4 regions of the Nocardia sp. NPDC006044 genome follow, and region 4 is predicted to be linked to each of the others. Evidence: riboswitches for the same ligand, from Rfam matches in the RefSeq annotation. Region 4 holds a riboswitch; each other region holds the start of a gene.
What was found. Region 4 has a riboswitch for S-adenosylmethionine ahead of ACFYO1_RS38130 (bifunctional o-acetylhomoserine/o-acetylserine sulfhydrylase). Riboswitches for the same ligand answer to the same signal wherever they lie in the genome.
Positions count from the first base shown of each region.

Region 1: another riboswitch for S-adenosylmethionine. It lies ahead of ACFYO1_RS14705 (tRNA-dependent cyclodipeptide synthase); the one in region 4 lies ahead of ACFYO1_RS38130 (bifunctional o-acetylhomoserine/o-acetylserine sulfhydrylase).
Region 2: another riboswitch for S-adenosylmethionine. It lies ahead of ACFYO1_RS25545 (amino acid ABC transporter permease); the one in region 4 lies ahead of ACFYO1_RS38130 (bifunctional o-acetylhomoserine/o-acetylserine sulfhydrylase).
Region 3: another riboswitch for S-adenosylmethionine. It lies ahead of ACFYO1_RS22280 (rhodanese-like domain-containing protein); the one in region 4 lies ahead of ACFYO1_RS38130 (bifunctional o-acetylhomoserine/o-acetylserine sulfhydrylase).

Region 1 is NZ_JBIAID010000001.1:3,241,042-3,244,470, reverse strand. Features, by position in the region: gene mgrA (L-glyceraldehyde 3-phosphate reductase) at 1-31, shown strand, start outside; gene ACFYO1_RS14715 (acyl-CoA dehydrogenase family protein) at 48-1,229, opposite strand; gene ACFYO1_RS14710 (hypothetical protein) at 1,350-1,952, shown strand; SAM riboswitch class IV at 2,042-2,160, shown strand; gene ACFYO1_RS14705 (tRNA-dependent cyclodipeptide synthase) at 2,137-2,769, shown strand; gene ACFYO1_RS14700 (MFS transporter) at 2,766-3,429, shown strand, end outside.
Region 2 is NZ_JBIAID010000003.1:190,088-193,516, reverse strand. Features, by position in the region: gene ACFYO1_RS25555 (ABC transporter substrate-binding protein) at 1-447, opposite strand, end outside; gene ACFYO1_RS25550 (amino acid ABC transporter ATP-binding protein) at 447-1,214, opposite strand; gene ACFYO1_RS25545 (amino acid ABC transporter permease) at 1,211-2,227, opposite strand; SAM riboswitch class I at 2,418-2,512, opposite strand; gene ACFYO1_RS25540 (hypothetical protein) at 2,901-3,429, shown strand, end outside.
Region 3 is NZ_JBIAID010000002.1:1,026,824-1,030,252, forward strand. Features, by position in the region: gene fgd (glucose-6-phosphate dehydrogenase (coenzyme-F420)) at 1-465, shown strand, start outside; gene ACFYO1_RS22275 (O-succinylhomoserine sulfhydrylase) at 523-1,737, opposite strand; gene ACFYO1_RS22280 (rhodanese-like domain-containing protein) at 1,793-2,209, opposite strand; SAM riboswitch class IV at 2,224-2,340, opposite strand; gene ACFYO1_RS22285 (hypothetical protein) at 2,404-2,850, opposite strand; gene ACFYO1_RS22290 (FAD-dependent oxidoreductase) at 3,198-3,429, shown strand, end outside.
Region 4 is NZ_JBIAID010000005.1:436,590-440,018, forward strand. Features, by position in the region: gene ACFYO1_RS38125 (homoserine O-acetyltransferase) at 1-12, opposite strand, end outside; gene ACFYO1_RS38130 (bifunctional o-acetylhomoserine/o-acetylserine sulfhydrylase) at 51-1,388, opposite strand; SAM riboswitch class IV at 1,482-1,592, opposite strand; gene ACFYO1_RS38135 (TetR/AcrR family transcriptional regulator) at 1,644-2,339, opposite strand; gene ACFYO1_RS38140 (MFS transporter) at 2,467-3,429, shown strand, end outside.

The sequences.
Region 1 (3,429 bases), on a different contig from region 4:
GTGGCGGGCGGCGCGGCAGGGCACGCTCTGAAAGGTGCTGCCCCGGCTCAGATCGTCGGGTTCACCACGTCCAGGCCGAGCGCGAGCCTGCCCGCGTGCTCGTGTTGGGTGTCGCGCAGATACAGATGCTGGGTGAGCACGGTGAGATCGCGCCAGAGCCGCTGGATCGGGCTCGATTCGTAGATCGAGCTCGCACCGGCGATGCGGAACAGGTCGTCGACGGCGGCGCGGCAGGTATCGGCGGCCCATACCGCTTGCTGGTGCAGCTCGCAACGGTCGGCCACCGCGAGCCGGCTCAGGTCCTCGCCGCGCAGCCGCCGGTCGACATAGGTATCGAACACCGCTCGCGTCGACTCGCGCGCGGCCCGGATAGCGGCCTGTGCCCGGCCGACCGTCCGCTGGATCACCGGATCCTCGGACGCGGGCTGGAATTTCGGCGGCCCGACCCGCGTCGGCAGCACGGCGAGCACCTCGTCGAGCGCGTGTTCGGCGGTGCCGATCGCGACCCCGGCGAACCCGGGCGCGAGCAGACTGAACAACGGGAGCCGATACTTCGCGTCCGCGAGCGAGCCGGGCGCGTAGAACGGAAAGGTCCGGCGCGCAGGCACATACACGTCGTCGAGCGCGAAACTCATCGAGCCCGTGCCGCGTAAGCCGGCCACGTGCCAGTCGTCGATGATGCTCACCTCCTCGGTGGGCACGACGACCGAGACGAGTTCGGGTGACCCATCGGCGCCCGCCTTCGGCGCGCCGTCCGCGTCGAGCACGACGGTGTTCGCCATAACCCAACCGGCATAACCGATTCCGCTGGCGAACGGCCACCGCCCGGTGACCCGGAACCCGCCATCGGTGGGCGTGCTCCGGCCATTCGGGCCGAAGACGAGCGACATCGGCCCGACCCCCTCGGCCAAGACCGCTTCGACACCGGCGGCAGGCAGTTTCGACGCCACGATGGCCGGCGCCGTCGCACAGATGAACAGACTCCATGCCGTGCTCGTGTCCGCGTAGGCGATCGCCCGCACGATCTCGAAGGCCTCGTCGAGCCCGATCAGACCGCTGCCACCGACGCCGGTCGGGGCGAACACGCCCCACAGACCCGTGGCCGCGATGGCATCGACCACGTCGGCCGGAAGATCACGGTCGTCCTCGGCCTTCTGGCTGTACTGCCGCGCGATGGGCGCGAGTTCGGTCACCGCACCGAGCGCGTCGTCCAGCGAACGGATGGCCATCGGCGAGCTCCTTCGTCGTCGGGCGCGGGCCGCGCCGGGCAGATGCTGGTCCAGCTTCGCCCCCGCTCGATCGAACGCGAAAGCCCTGTTTTCACTGAGCGGACCGAGGATTCTGGATCCGTGAAGATTTACGCCGATCGGGCTCCCGTCGCCGCCCGGCAAATGGTGACGGACCTCCTGGTGACGGCGTGGGTGTACGGCTCGATCAGGGCCGCGCTCTGGCTGCACGACCTGGTGCGGAAGCTCGCGGTTCCCGGGCAGAAGCTGGAGGGCGCGGGTGGCGGCCTCGCCGACAGCCTCGGTGACGTCGGCCGCAAGGTGGGCCGGGTTCCGGTGGTCGGCGACGACCTGACCTCACCGTTCGAGCGGGCCGCGGGCGCCGCCCGCTCGATGGCCGAGGCCGGACACGATCAGCAGGCGCTCACCAACGATCTGGCCATGGCCCTCGCGATCGGCCTGCTGATCGTCCCACTCGGGCTCGTCCTGTTCGTCTGGCTACCCCTGCGGCTGCGCTGGATCCGAAGAGCCGCCGCGGCGGTATCGCTGCGCACCGTGCGGGGCGGACAAGACCTGCTCGCCTTGCGCGCGCTCACCAATCAACCACTGCGCACACTCAATCGGATCGACACGGATGTGGTGGCCGCGTGGCGGCGCGGCGACGACGACACGGTCCGTGCACTGGCGGCGCTGGAACTGCGCGGACTGGGCTTGCGTGGCAGCTGAATTCACCCGCCACGCGGACGGACCGGGTACATAACTCAGCACGATTCAAAAGCGTGACAACGCTTCTGGCGTGCGGCACGCTCGAGTCAGGTCAAGAGTGCCAGCGTCAAGTCCCCGGCTAGCTGGCCGGCAACCCTCCAACCGCGGCGGGGTGCCCCGGGTCAAGACCAGGCCGAGCCGCGTGATGCGGCCCGGGCAAGCGCGGGCTCCACCGACACCTGGAGCCCGCTCGAGAGACGGGGGTGATCTGATCAACCGGTCGAACTTCGGCCGCTGCGCCATCGCGGTCGCGGACACCCTGCAACGCCACAACCTCAGCGGCGGAACCGATATCGATCGGCATGCGCGGGCGCGCATCGCCGGCGACCAGTGGATCGCCCGCAATATCGGTTACATTGACCAGATCAATTGCCCGACAAACATATTGCGCTGGGACTTCGCACTTTCCCATCCGCGCTACGGCGATCTGTACGACGCGATCGAGCAGGCCTACGAGACCGACGAACCGTATCGGCACGCCATCGACAGCACCATCGACCGGTTCATCGAGCGGCGGCTCTCGCGCGAACCGGAAGTCAATCAGGATCAGGTCAGGAAGTCTTGCCGCGCATATCTTTTGGAGGAATGCCCGATCATCATACCGCTGTGGGCGCACGAGGGTTTCGACTATGTGATCTACCCGCAGAAGATCTCCGCCGCGATGGGACGCACGCGGGAGCTGTTCGTCGAGCCGGAGCATCCGGACCGGGTCGCCTGGCTGCCGCTGCGGTTCAAGAAGCGCAAGTCGGCGCTGACTGCCGCGGAGGGCGGCCAGTGACCGCCGAGCTGCCCGCGCGGCGGCGGGCCATCGGGTTCACCGGACTGGCGGTGGCGTCGTTTCTCGGGTGCGTCGACCTGACCATCGTCACCACCGCGTTGCCCGCCATCGGCGCGGATCTGCGTGCGGGAGCGTCGAATACGGAGCTGACGCTCGGCGTCTTCCTGATGGCGTTGTCGATGTTCATGGTGACGGCCGGCCGGGTGGCCGATCGGCTCGGCCGGCGAAAGGTGTTGCTGTTCGGGCTCGGGCTGTTCGTGGTCGCGTCCGCGGGTGCGGCGGTGTCGTGGTCGATCGGGGTGCTGCTCGTCGCGCGGTTCGTCCAGGGCGCGGCCTGTGCCGTGCTGTACACGAGCACCTCGACCTTGGTGGAATCGCTTTTCCCACCGGGTGATCGAGGGAAGGCGATCGGCTGGTTGTATTCGGTGAACGGGCTCGGGCTGGCCATCGGTCCGGTGCTCGGCGGCCTGCTGGTGCCGAGCCTCGGCTGGCAGTCGATCTTCTGGATCAATATTCCACTCGGTGTCGCCGCCTTGATCGCGATCGCGGTCGCGGTCCCGCGGGTGGCGCCTGACCCCGGCGGCGGGACCGATTGGGCCGGGCAGGTCGTGGTCGCGTTCGCCGTGGTATCGGCGGTCGGCATCTTCGTGCTGGGCGACC
Region 2 (3,429 bases), on a different contig from region 4:
CTTGCGCTCCTCGGTGACCGTCACGTTGGAGATGAACGCGTCTACCTCACCGGAATCGATGCGCACGAAGTTCTGCGACCAATCCGCCACCTGCGCATCGAGTTTCAGACCGAGAATGTCGGCGACCAGGGAGGCGAAATCGACCTCCGAGCCGACCACGGTCTTGTCGTCGTTGGCGTAGAAACGCAGCGGCGGTGCGGTGCCGGACGCGCCGGTCACCACGAGGGTGCCGCGATCGCGGATGGCTTGCGGCACTTCGGCGGCGATGCTGTCCACCTTGGCGGCGCGCACCCGGCCGGTCTGGGCGGCGGAGAGGTCGAAGGTGATCGCACCGGCGGGCTGGGCCGCGGACTCCGCTTCGGGATCGGTGCAGCCGGTGGCCAGCAGTACGACCGCGGTCGCGGCGGCGGTGGCCAGGGCGGAGAGCTTCATCGGATACCTGTTCATCAACGGACTCGGGAAAGGAAGGCGCGGGTGCGCGGGTGTTCGGGATGGTCGAGGACGGCCTCGGGCGGACCCTGCTCGACGATCGCGCCGGCGTCGAGAAACACCACGGTGTCGGCGATTTCGCGGGCGAAGCCGATCTCGTGGGTGACGATCACCAGCGCGGTGCCGCCGTGCGCGAGATCGCGGATCACATCCAGGACCTCGCCGACGAGTTCGGGGTCCAGCGCGGAGGTCGGCTCGTCGAACAGGATCACCCTGGGGCGCAGGGCAAGTGCCCGGGCGATCGCCACTCGTTGCTGCTGCCCGCCGGAGAGCCTGCGCGGGTAGGCGTCGGCCAGCTCGCCGATGCCGACCCGGTTCAGCAGCACGCGCGCCTCGGCCTCGATCTCCTTGCGGTCGCGGCGCTGCGCGGAAAGCGGTGCGATGGTGACGTTGTCGAGTACGGTCAGATGCGGGAACAGGTTGAACTGCTGGAAGACGAACCCGATGTGGGAGCGCTGCTTGCGCACCTCGCGGTCGGGCAGCGCGTGCAACGTGTTGCGGCGCAGCCGATATCCGATCAGTTCACCGTCGATGTGCACGGTGCCGGCGTCCAGCGACTCCAGGTGGTTGACCACCCGCAGCAGCGTGGACTTGCCCGAACCGGACGGGCCGATCACCGTGACCACCTCGCCGGAGCGCACGGTCAGGTCGACGCCGCGCAGGACCTCGTGTGCGCCATAGGATTTGCGGACGCCGCGGACCTCGACGGCGAGTGCGGTGCTCATCGGGTCGCTCCTCGCGGTGCGGTGGAACCGGAATCGGCGATCTCGCGCAGCTTCTGCCAGGCCCGCTGGGCGGGCGACGGCGGTGGCGTGCGCTGGGTGCCCTTGGCGTAGTGGCGCTCGATGTAGTACTGCGCCACCGAGAGAACGGTGGTGAGCACGATGTACCAGGCGGTGGCGACCAGCAGCAGCGGCACCACCCGGCCGTTGCGGCCGTAGATCACCTGAACCTGGTAGAACAGCTCGGCAATGGCCATCACCGACACGATCGAGGTGCCCTTGAACAGGCTGATCACCTCGTTGGTCGCGTTGGGCAGGATCGAGCGCATGGCCTGCGGGACCACGATCGAGCGGAATTGGCGCACCTTCGGAATGCCCAGCGCGGCAGCCGCTTCGAGCTGACCGGCGTCGACGGAGATGATGCCCGCGCGGATGATCTCGGCCGAATACGCCGCCTGATGCAACGCGAGCCCGATCACCGCCGCGGTGAACCCGCTGATCACGCCGTTCACCTCGAAGGTGAAAAACGAGGGGCCGAACGGGATTCCGACCGAGAGCGTGTTGTACAGGTAGGCGATGTTGAACCAGAACAGCAGCTGCACGATGAGCGGAATCGAGCGGAACGCCCAGATGTAGCACCACGAGATCACCCGCAGCACCGGATTGTTCGACAGCCGCGCGATAGCCAGCGCGGTGCCGAGCAGGAAGCCGAGCGCGGTGCCCCAGGCGGTGAGCTCCAGCGTCACCTTCAGCGAGGCCAGCACCGACTTCGCGGTGATGTACTTCGCGAACGTCGGCCAGTCCCACCCGGGGTTGGTGACCAGGCCGTGCACGAACTGAGCCAGCAGGATGAGCGCGACGGCGCTGATCACCCAGCGCCACGGGTGCCACTGCTTGGCCACCTTCGGCGCGGAGTCCGTCGTCGGCGCCGCGGATTCGTCCGGCGCCGCCTCGAGCACTGGTTCGGATCGGCCACCGGCCTTGTCGACGGCATCGGGTGCAATAAATGCACTCATGTCGAAGTCCTTCGGAAGAACGAACGAGACCGCGCCACATCGGGCCGCGGTCACACCACCCGGCCAGCGACGGGTGCAACGAACTGGCTGCGGGTCAGACCCGACAGCTCGCGGAGGTCACCTTGCATTGGTCGATGTGTCGGCGGCCCCAACGGGTGCCTCGGGCAGCGGCGATTCGCATTTCGGTTCTCCTCCATCGGTCCCGGCGGAAGCACCCGCACCCGGTGAACCGGGGGGTTGCTGCGACGTCGACGAGCCAGGTCTCTCGGTCGCTCTGGATGGTTGTCGCCGCTCCGGACATCGGACGATGTCAGGGTCGAGCCGAATTATCATGCCCAGCAGGAGAACCCTTAGGCAAGGGAAGCAATCATCGTGAGCGTAGATCTTGCCGCAGCCCGGTTTGCCGGGTAGGTCGGATAGCCGAATATGCGCTGGCGCAGTCTGTTCGGGGTCGGTCGACTTCGCGGGGCGGGCGCTCACGGACTCGGGCGGCTCCGCCGGGAAGCAGCATACGGCCTACCGCCGTCCGCGGGGTACGGACCCCGCGAACTGGGCGTCGGCGGTGCGGCCCTGGGGACACGCCGATAGCTTGCCGCAGGCAATAATGCCAGTTCAGGGCGTTAGCCGGAGTACCGTCAACCTTCGATTGCGTCGACGATGAGAAGAGGTCTCCATGGCCGTAGCGCGCCGTCTGACCGTATTGTCCGCTGTCGCGACCTGCTCGGTCGCGCTGGCGCTCGCGGCCCCGTCCGCGGGCGCGGCCCCGAATTCGCCCGCCGCCCCGGTTCCGCCGGTGGTCACCGACCGTTCCGGGCAGACCGGCGCCGTCGCACCCGGTGATCTGTTCGGCGTCTACAACGCCGCCATCGACGGCCTGCGCGCGTTCGGCATGCAACCGTTCCTCTACCCGACCGCGGCCGCGTACTGCCTCAACGGCAACTCCCTCGGCCTGGCCCCGGCCGTGGCCGGCGCGGTGCCGGGTCCGTGGCCCAAGACCTCGGTCACCATCCCCGGCCTCGACCTGTCCGCCGTCAAGGCCGGGCAGACCATGTTCACCTTCGTCCCCTACGGCCTGAACCAGGACGGACCGGACACCACCGGCATGCAGGTGGCCTGGCTGAACGTGACCAGCGGCCGCGGCGGACTCGCGTCGATGGGCCCGCTGTCCACCATCCTGCGCGCGATGATCCCGGCCGAGGTGC
Region 3 (3,429 bases), on a different contig from region 4:
CGCTACGCGGGCCGCGCGGGTGACGGCTTCATCTGCACCTCCGGCAAGGGCATGGAGCTCTACACCGACAAGCTGATGCCCGCCGTCGCCGAGGGCGCCGCCAAGGCCGGACGCACCGTCGACGACATCGACCGGATGATCGAGATCAAGATCTCCTACGACACCGATCCCGAACTGGCACTGGAGAACACCCGCTTCTGGGCCCCGCTGAGCCTGACCCCGGAACAGAAGCACAGCATCACCGACCCGATCGAGATGGAGGCCGCCGCCGACGCCCTCCCGATCGAGCAGATCGCCAAGCGCTGGATCGTCGCCAGCGACCCCGACCAGGCCGTCGACCTGATCAAGCCCTACCTCGACGCCGGCCTCAACCACCTGGTCTTCCACGCCCCCGGCCACGACCAGCGCCGCTTCCTCGACCTGTTCCAGCGCGACCTCGCGCCGCGCCTGCGCGCACTGGGCTGATCCCACGAGAAAGGCTCCGCCCGTTCCGGATACGAACGGGCGGAGCCTTTTTCGTGGCTAGCTCAGGGCGTGGTCGAGGTCGGCGAGAAGGTCCTCGACGTCCTCGAGGCCGACGGAGATGCGGACCACGCCGTCGGAGAGGCCGATGGTGGCTCGGCCTTCCGGGCCCATCGCGCGATGAGTTGTGGTGGCGGGGTGGGTGATCAGCGACTTGGCGTCGCCGAGGTTGTTCGAGATATCGATGATGCGCAGGCGGTTGAGCACTTCGAAGGCGCGCTTCTTCGCCTCGTGCGCAGGCGCGTTCAGCTCGAAGGTGACCACGGTACCGCCGGCGCTCATCTGGCCGGTGGCCAGGTCGTGTTGCGGATGTGATTCCAGGAACGGGTATTTCACCCAGCTGACCGAGGTGCTGGTCTCCAGGAAGCGGGCTATGCGCAACGCGGACTCGGTCGAATGCCGCACGCGCAACGGCATCGTCTCCAAACCCTTGAGCAGCGTCCACGCGTTGAACGGGCTCAGCGCCGGACCGGTATGGCGCATCAGCGTTTTCACCGGGCCGTCGATGTAATCCTTCGCGCCGAGGATCGCGCCGCCGAGCACCCGGCCCTGGCCATCGATGTGCTTGGTGCCGGAATAGACGACCACGTCGGCGCCCAGCTCGAAACCGCGTTGCAGCAATGGGGTGGCAAAGACGTTGTCCAGCACCACCTTCGCGCCCGCGGCATGCGCGAGCTCGGTGACCCGGCGCACGTCGACGAGGGTCTGCATGGGGTTGGCCGGCGTCTCGAAGAACACGGCCTGGGTGGGCACCGACAGCGCCTGCTCCCATTGATCCAGATCCTCGCCGTCGACGAAGACGGTCTCCACGCCCCAGCGCGGCAGGATCTCGTTGCACACCACGAAGCAGGACCCGAACAGGCTGCGCGCGGCCACAAGTCGATCACCGGCGCCGAGCAGCGCGCCCAGCGCGGTGAAGACCGCGGACATTCCGCTCGCGGTCGCGAAGCACGCCTCGGCGCCGTCGAGCAGCCGCATCCGCTCCTCGAACATGGCGACCGTCGGGTTGCCGTAGCGGGAGTAGACGAAATGCTCCACGTCCCCGGTGAACGCGGCCTCGGCGGCCTCCGCGCTCTCGTAGACGAAACCGGAGGTCAGGTACAGCGCCTCCGAGGTTTCCTCGAAACCGGAGCGGCGCAACCCCCCTCGCACGCCGAGGGTCGCCGCGCCGACACCCTCGGGCAGCGGCTTGTCGAACGCACCACCTGTGATCACGACTGCCTCCCGACGACAGAGCTCCGCGACAACGCGTCCACCGAACAGCAGCTACTCATGACTGCCGCCAGGGCAGGCCGAGGGCGCGCCAGCCGGCGCCGCCGCGATGTCCGTCCGCGTCGAGCGGGCCCTCGAAGCCCTCGAGCACGTTGTACGAGGTGCCGAACCCGGCCTGGGTCGAGGCGATCGCCGCGCCGATCGAGCGCTGGCCGGAGCGACAGAGGAAGATCACCGGCGCCTCCGGGTTGTGCCCGTCGAGCGCCGTGACCAGCTGCTCGGTGAACTCGCCGTTGCGCGACCCGGTCGAATCGACCCACTCGATCAGTACGGTCGGGCGCTCGATCGAGCTGGTGTCGGGCACGCCGACGAACTTCCACTCGGCCTCGGTGCGCACGTCGACCAGGACGGCTTCGGGATTGTCGCGCAACAGATCCCAAGCCTGCTGCGGGGTGATGTCACCGGCATAACTCATCTGGACCCTCCTAGAATCCGCACTTGCCGCGCTCGGGTTTGACGCGCGGCCAGGTCGTCACCCGGAGCACCCCACCGCGGAGGAGGGTTGCCGACCAGTATTGCCGGGGCTTGACACTGGTTCTCATGACCTTCCGCTGAGATTGCCTGGACGAGGGTCACCCTGTCAAATGGCTGCTCACGGTATGAGAATGCTCAATTACAGACCAGCCATTTGTCGCCGGAGCGAGTCAGATTCCAGGTGGAAGTCTGCTCGTCGCCGTCGACCTTGGTGGTGACCGTGGCCTTCGCCCGGTCGCCGTCGCGCTGCGGATCGACGAGTTCGATGAATTCCACGGTCTTTCCGCCGCCGGAGCGCCCGGCGAGCGGGGAGCGTTTCGGATCGAAGCCCGGGCAGCCCGCACCAGGTGGGGGCACCAGGTCGGTGTTGTTGGACCCGTCGACGAAGTTGCGCACCGCGGCGGCGATCCGGTCGGAATCTGTGACATTTTTCTCAGCGGGCGACACGACCCCGCCGATGATGATCGCGCCGAGCACGATGACCGCGAGGACGGCCGCGGCGACGAACGGTGCCACGGAACGCTTGTCGGTCTGATCGACCGTGATGACCTCGTCTTCGGCGGGTGACTCCTGATCGCTCATGCCACGATGATCCCTGGTCGGCAGGGCTATCCGACGCTCGACCCCACCGGGGGCGCCACACCCGGCGAAGGCCGGTGTCCCGCGCGGGAGTCGACGCCGCGAGATCGGGTAGCCCGGACAGAACGCCTAGGGTGGCATCCATTCAGTTCTCGCACCGCCGAGGGCGGCCGTGGCCGCCACCGATAGAATCGCGAGACTGCGGCCTGCTGTCATAGCCGCGACTGAGGTGGCCACGAGCCGACAACCGCAGTGTCCGCGCCGTCAGGTGCAACCAGCCAGCGCGTAACTTAGCCTAGGCTAAGCAAGACGCCGTTAATTTGTTCTCGACCATAAGGGTGCGCGTAAAGATGACCGACCAGAGTGCAGCTGACCGCCCGCTCCGCATCGCCATCGTCGGCGCCGGGCCCGCGGGAATCTATGCCGCCGACGCCCTGATGAAGTCGGATGCCGAGGTGAGCATCGACCTGTTCGAGCGCATGCCCGCGCCGTTCGGGCTGATCCGCTACGGCGTCGCGCCGGACCACCCGCGGATCAAGGGCATCATCACCGCCCTGCACAAGGTGCTGGACAAGCCGCAGG
Region 4 (3,429 bases):
TGGCAGGGCCACCCCGGACGAACGGGCGAAACTCGGTTCGGTACTCAACGTCACGTCGCCGCCGCCGCGAAACCGGCACGCAGGTCGCTCAGGATGTCGTCGATTCCCTCGATGCCCACCGCCAAGCGCACCAGACCCGGGGTGACGCCGGCGAGCAGTTGCTCTTCGGGCGTCAGCTGTGAGTGTGTGGTCGACGCGGGATGAATCACGAGGGAGCGCACATCTCCGATGTTAGCCACATGGCTGTGCAGGGTTAATCCGTCCACGAACTTCTTGCCCGCATCGACACCGCCGCGCAGTTCGAAGGCGACGATCGCGCCGGGCCCCTTCGGCGCCAGCTGCCGCGCACGCTCGTACCACGGGGAATCCGGCAGACCGGCGTAGATCACCTTGGTGACGTCCGGCTGCTCGGTCAGGAATTCGGCGACCGCCTTGGCGTTGGCCACGTGCCGCTCGACCCGCAGGCTCAGCGTCTCGATGCCCTGGCTGATCAGGAACGCGTTGAACGGCGAGATGGCCGAACCGAGGTCGCGCAGCAACTGCACGCGCGCCTTGAGCGCGAAGGCGGGCGCGCCGAGATCGGCGAACACCGCACCGTGGTAGCTCGGGTCCGGCGTGGTGAAGCCGGGGAAGCGCGGCTGGCCCTGCGCGTCGGTCACCGTCCAGTCGAAGTTGCCGCCGTCGACGATCACGCCGGCCACCGCGGAACCGTGCCCGCCGAGGTACTTGGTCGCCGAGTGCACGACGATGTCGGCGCCGTGCGCCAGCGGCTGGATCAGGTACGGGGTGGCCACCGTGTTGTCCACGATCAGCGGCAGCCCGGCTTCGTGCGCGATCGCGGAGATGCCGGGGATGTCGAAGATCGCGCTGCTCGGGTTGGCGATGGTCTCGCCGTAGAACGCCTTGGTGTTCGGGCGGATCGCGGCCCGCCACTGGTCCAGGTCGTCGGGATCGTCGACGAAGGACACCTCGATGCCGAGCTTGGGCAGCGAGTAGTGGAAGAGGTTGTAGGTGCCACCGTAGAGGTGCGGGCTGGACACGATGTGGTCGCCCGAGGACGCCAGGTTCAGGATCGCGAAGGTCTCCGCGGCCTGGCCGGAAGCCAGCAGCAGCGCCGCGACACCACCCTCGAGCGCGGCCACGCGCTGCTCGACCACGTCCTGGGTGGGGTTCATGATCCGGGTGTAGATGTTGCCCGGTTCGGCGAGTCCGAACAGCGCCGCGGCGTGGTCGGTGTCGCGGAAGGCGTACGAGGTGGTCTGGTAGATGGGCAGGGCCCGGGCGCCGGTGGTGCCGTCGGGGGCCTGCCCCGCATGCACCTGCTTGGTCTCGAAGGACCACTGCGCGGTGGGATCGACGTCGGCCGCGGGCACGGTGGAATCACTCATGAGCTTTGCTCCAAAGAAAAGGGTTGTTCGCCAGAACTACGAGGGTTATCGGGATTTGGGCGAAGGACAACAACACATTTCGGGAACCTCCTGAAAGCGCGCTTGCTCTCGACCTTCGAGAGCCCGGTCATCACCCGGAGCACCCCACCGCTGCTGGAGGGTTGCCGTCCAGCGAGCCGGGGCTTCGCGCTGGCACTCATGACCTGAGGGCATCATAACCGGCCGTCCCGCGACGGCCGAAACCTATCCGCGAACTCAGCCGGAAGTGCTGGTCCGCGCGCCGCCGCAGATCCGGGCGAACTCGTCGTACGCCGCGCAGAACGAGTTGCGTCCCGCGGTCGCGGCCTCGTGCAGATCGTCGTAGTCGAACATGCTCTCCCCGCATTCCATCGCGAGGTGACCGATGAGCTGCCAGGAGCCGAGGATCAGCCGCACCGGCAGCGCGCAGGGCGTGGTGCCGAGTCGTTCGGCGACCACCGCGGCGATGGCGATGTTCTTGTTGTCGGCGTGCTCGATGCTGCGCGCGCTGACCGCGGGACTGCTGCGCACGATCCGCTGCATCTGCTGGAACTGCCGGAACGAGACCGGCCCGCCGCCGGGTTCGCTGACGGCTCGGTCGATCACCTGCAAGAACGCCGTACGCAGCGATTCCAATTCGTTGCCACCGGTCGGGAGTTCGCGCAGCGCCTGCGCGACGGCCTGGCCGAAGTCCTGCACCGGCCCGAGGACGATGTCCTCTTTGCTGTCGAAGTACCGGTTGATCGTGCGCGGCGAGACGTCCGCGGCGTTGGCGATCTGCTCGACCGTCGTCGCGTCGAAACCCTGTGTGTCGCACAGGTTCAGCCCGACCTCGATGATCCGCAACCGGGTCTGCTGCTTCTTGCGTTCGCGCAGGCCGGGATGTGGGTCCGCTGCGGCACTCGCGCCCGTCGGCGTCGCTGACTCGAGCATGTTCCCACCTTATCGCAACCGGTTGTTTTCGTGTCTTTAACCGCCAAATGTCGTACTGCGACATTTTGCTCTTGACGCCAAATGTCGCTTGCTGACAGGATAGCCACCGAGTTCGAACGAAGAGGAGATGACCGTGACCGACACTGCGCAAGCGGTAGAAGTTCCCCAGAGACAAGGCAGTTCGGCACGCTGGTTCGCCCTCGGCGTGATCGCATTGGCCCAGCTCATGGTGGTGCTGGACGCCACCATCGTGACCATTTCGCTGCCCTTCGCCCAGCAGGACCTCGGCATCAGCGACGGCAACAAGCAGTGGATGCTGACCGCTTACACGCTGATCTTCGGCGGCCTGCTGCTGCTCGGCGGCCGGCTGGCCGACTACCTCGGCCGGCGCCGGATGTTCATCGTCGGCCTGGTCGGTTTCGCCGCCGCGTCGGCACTTGCCGGTCTCGCGCAGAACGGCGCGGAGATGTTCGCCGGACGCGCGCTCCAGGGTGCGTTCGCGGCCTTGCTCGCCCCCGCGGCGTTGTCGCTGTTGTCGGTGACCTTCACCGAGGCGCGCGAGCGGGCCACCGCGTTCGGCGTGTTCGCCGGCATCTCCGCCGGTGGCGCCGCGCTCGGCCTGATCGCCGGCGGCGCGCTCACCGAGTACGCCTCGTGGCGCTGGTGCCTGCTGGTGAACACCCCGATCGCGTTGCTCGCCCTGGTCGGCGCGCTGGCCTGGGTGGTCAGGGATGTGCCCGCCCCGCGGACCGGCGGCTACGACGTGCCCGGCGCGGTCACCGTGACGCTCGGCCTGATCTCGATCGTCTACGGCTTCAGCCGCGCGGCCGAGGACGGCTGGCTCGCCGGCAGCACCCTCGGCCTGCTCATCGCCGGTGCCGCGCTGTTGATCGCGTTCGTGGTGATCGAACGGCGCTCGGCCAATCCGCTGCTGCCGCTGCACATTCCGGGCGAGATCAACCGAGGCGGCGCGTTCCTCGCGGCGTTGCTCGTGCCGATCGCCATGTTCGCCATGTTCCTGTTCCTGAGCTACTACTTCCAGATCACCCTGGGCTACTCCTCGCTCAAGGCGGGCTTCGCGTTCCTGCCC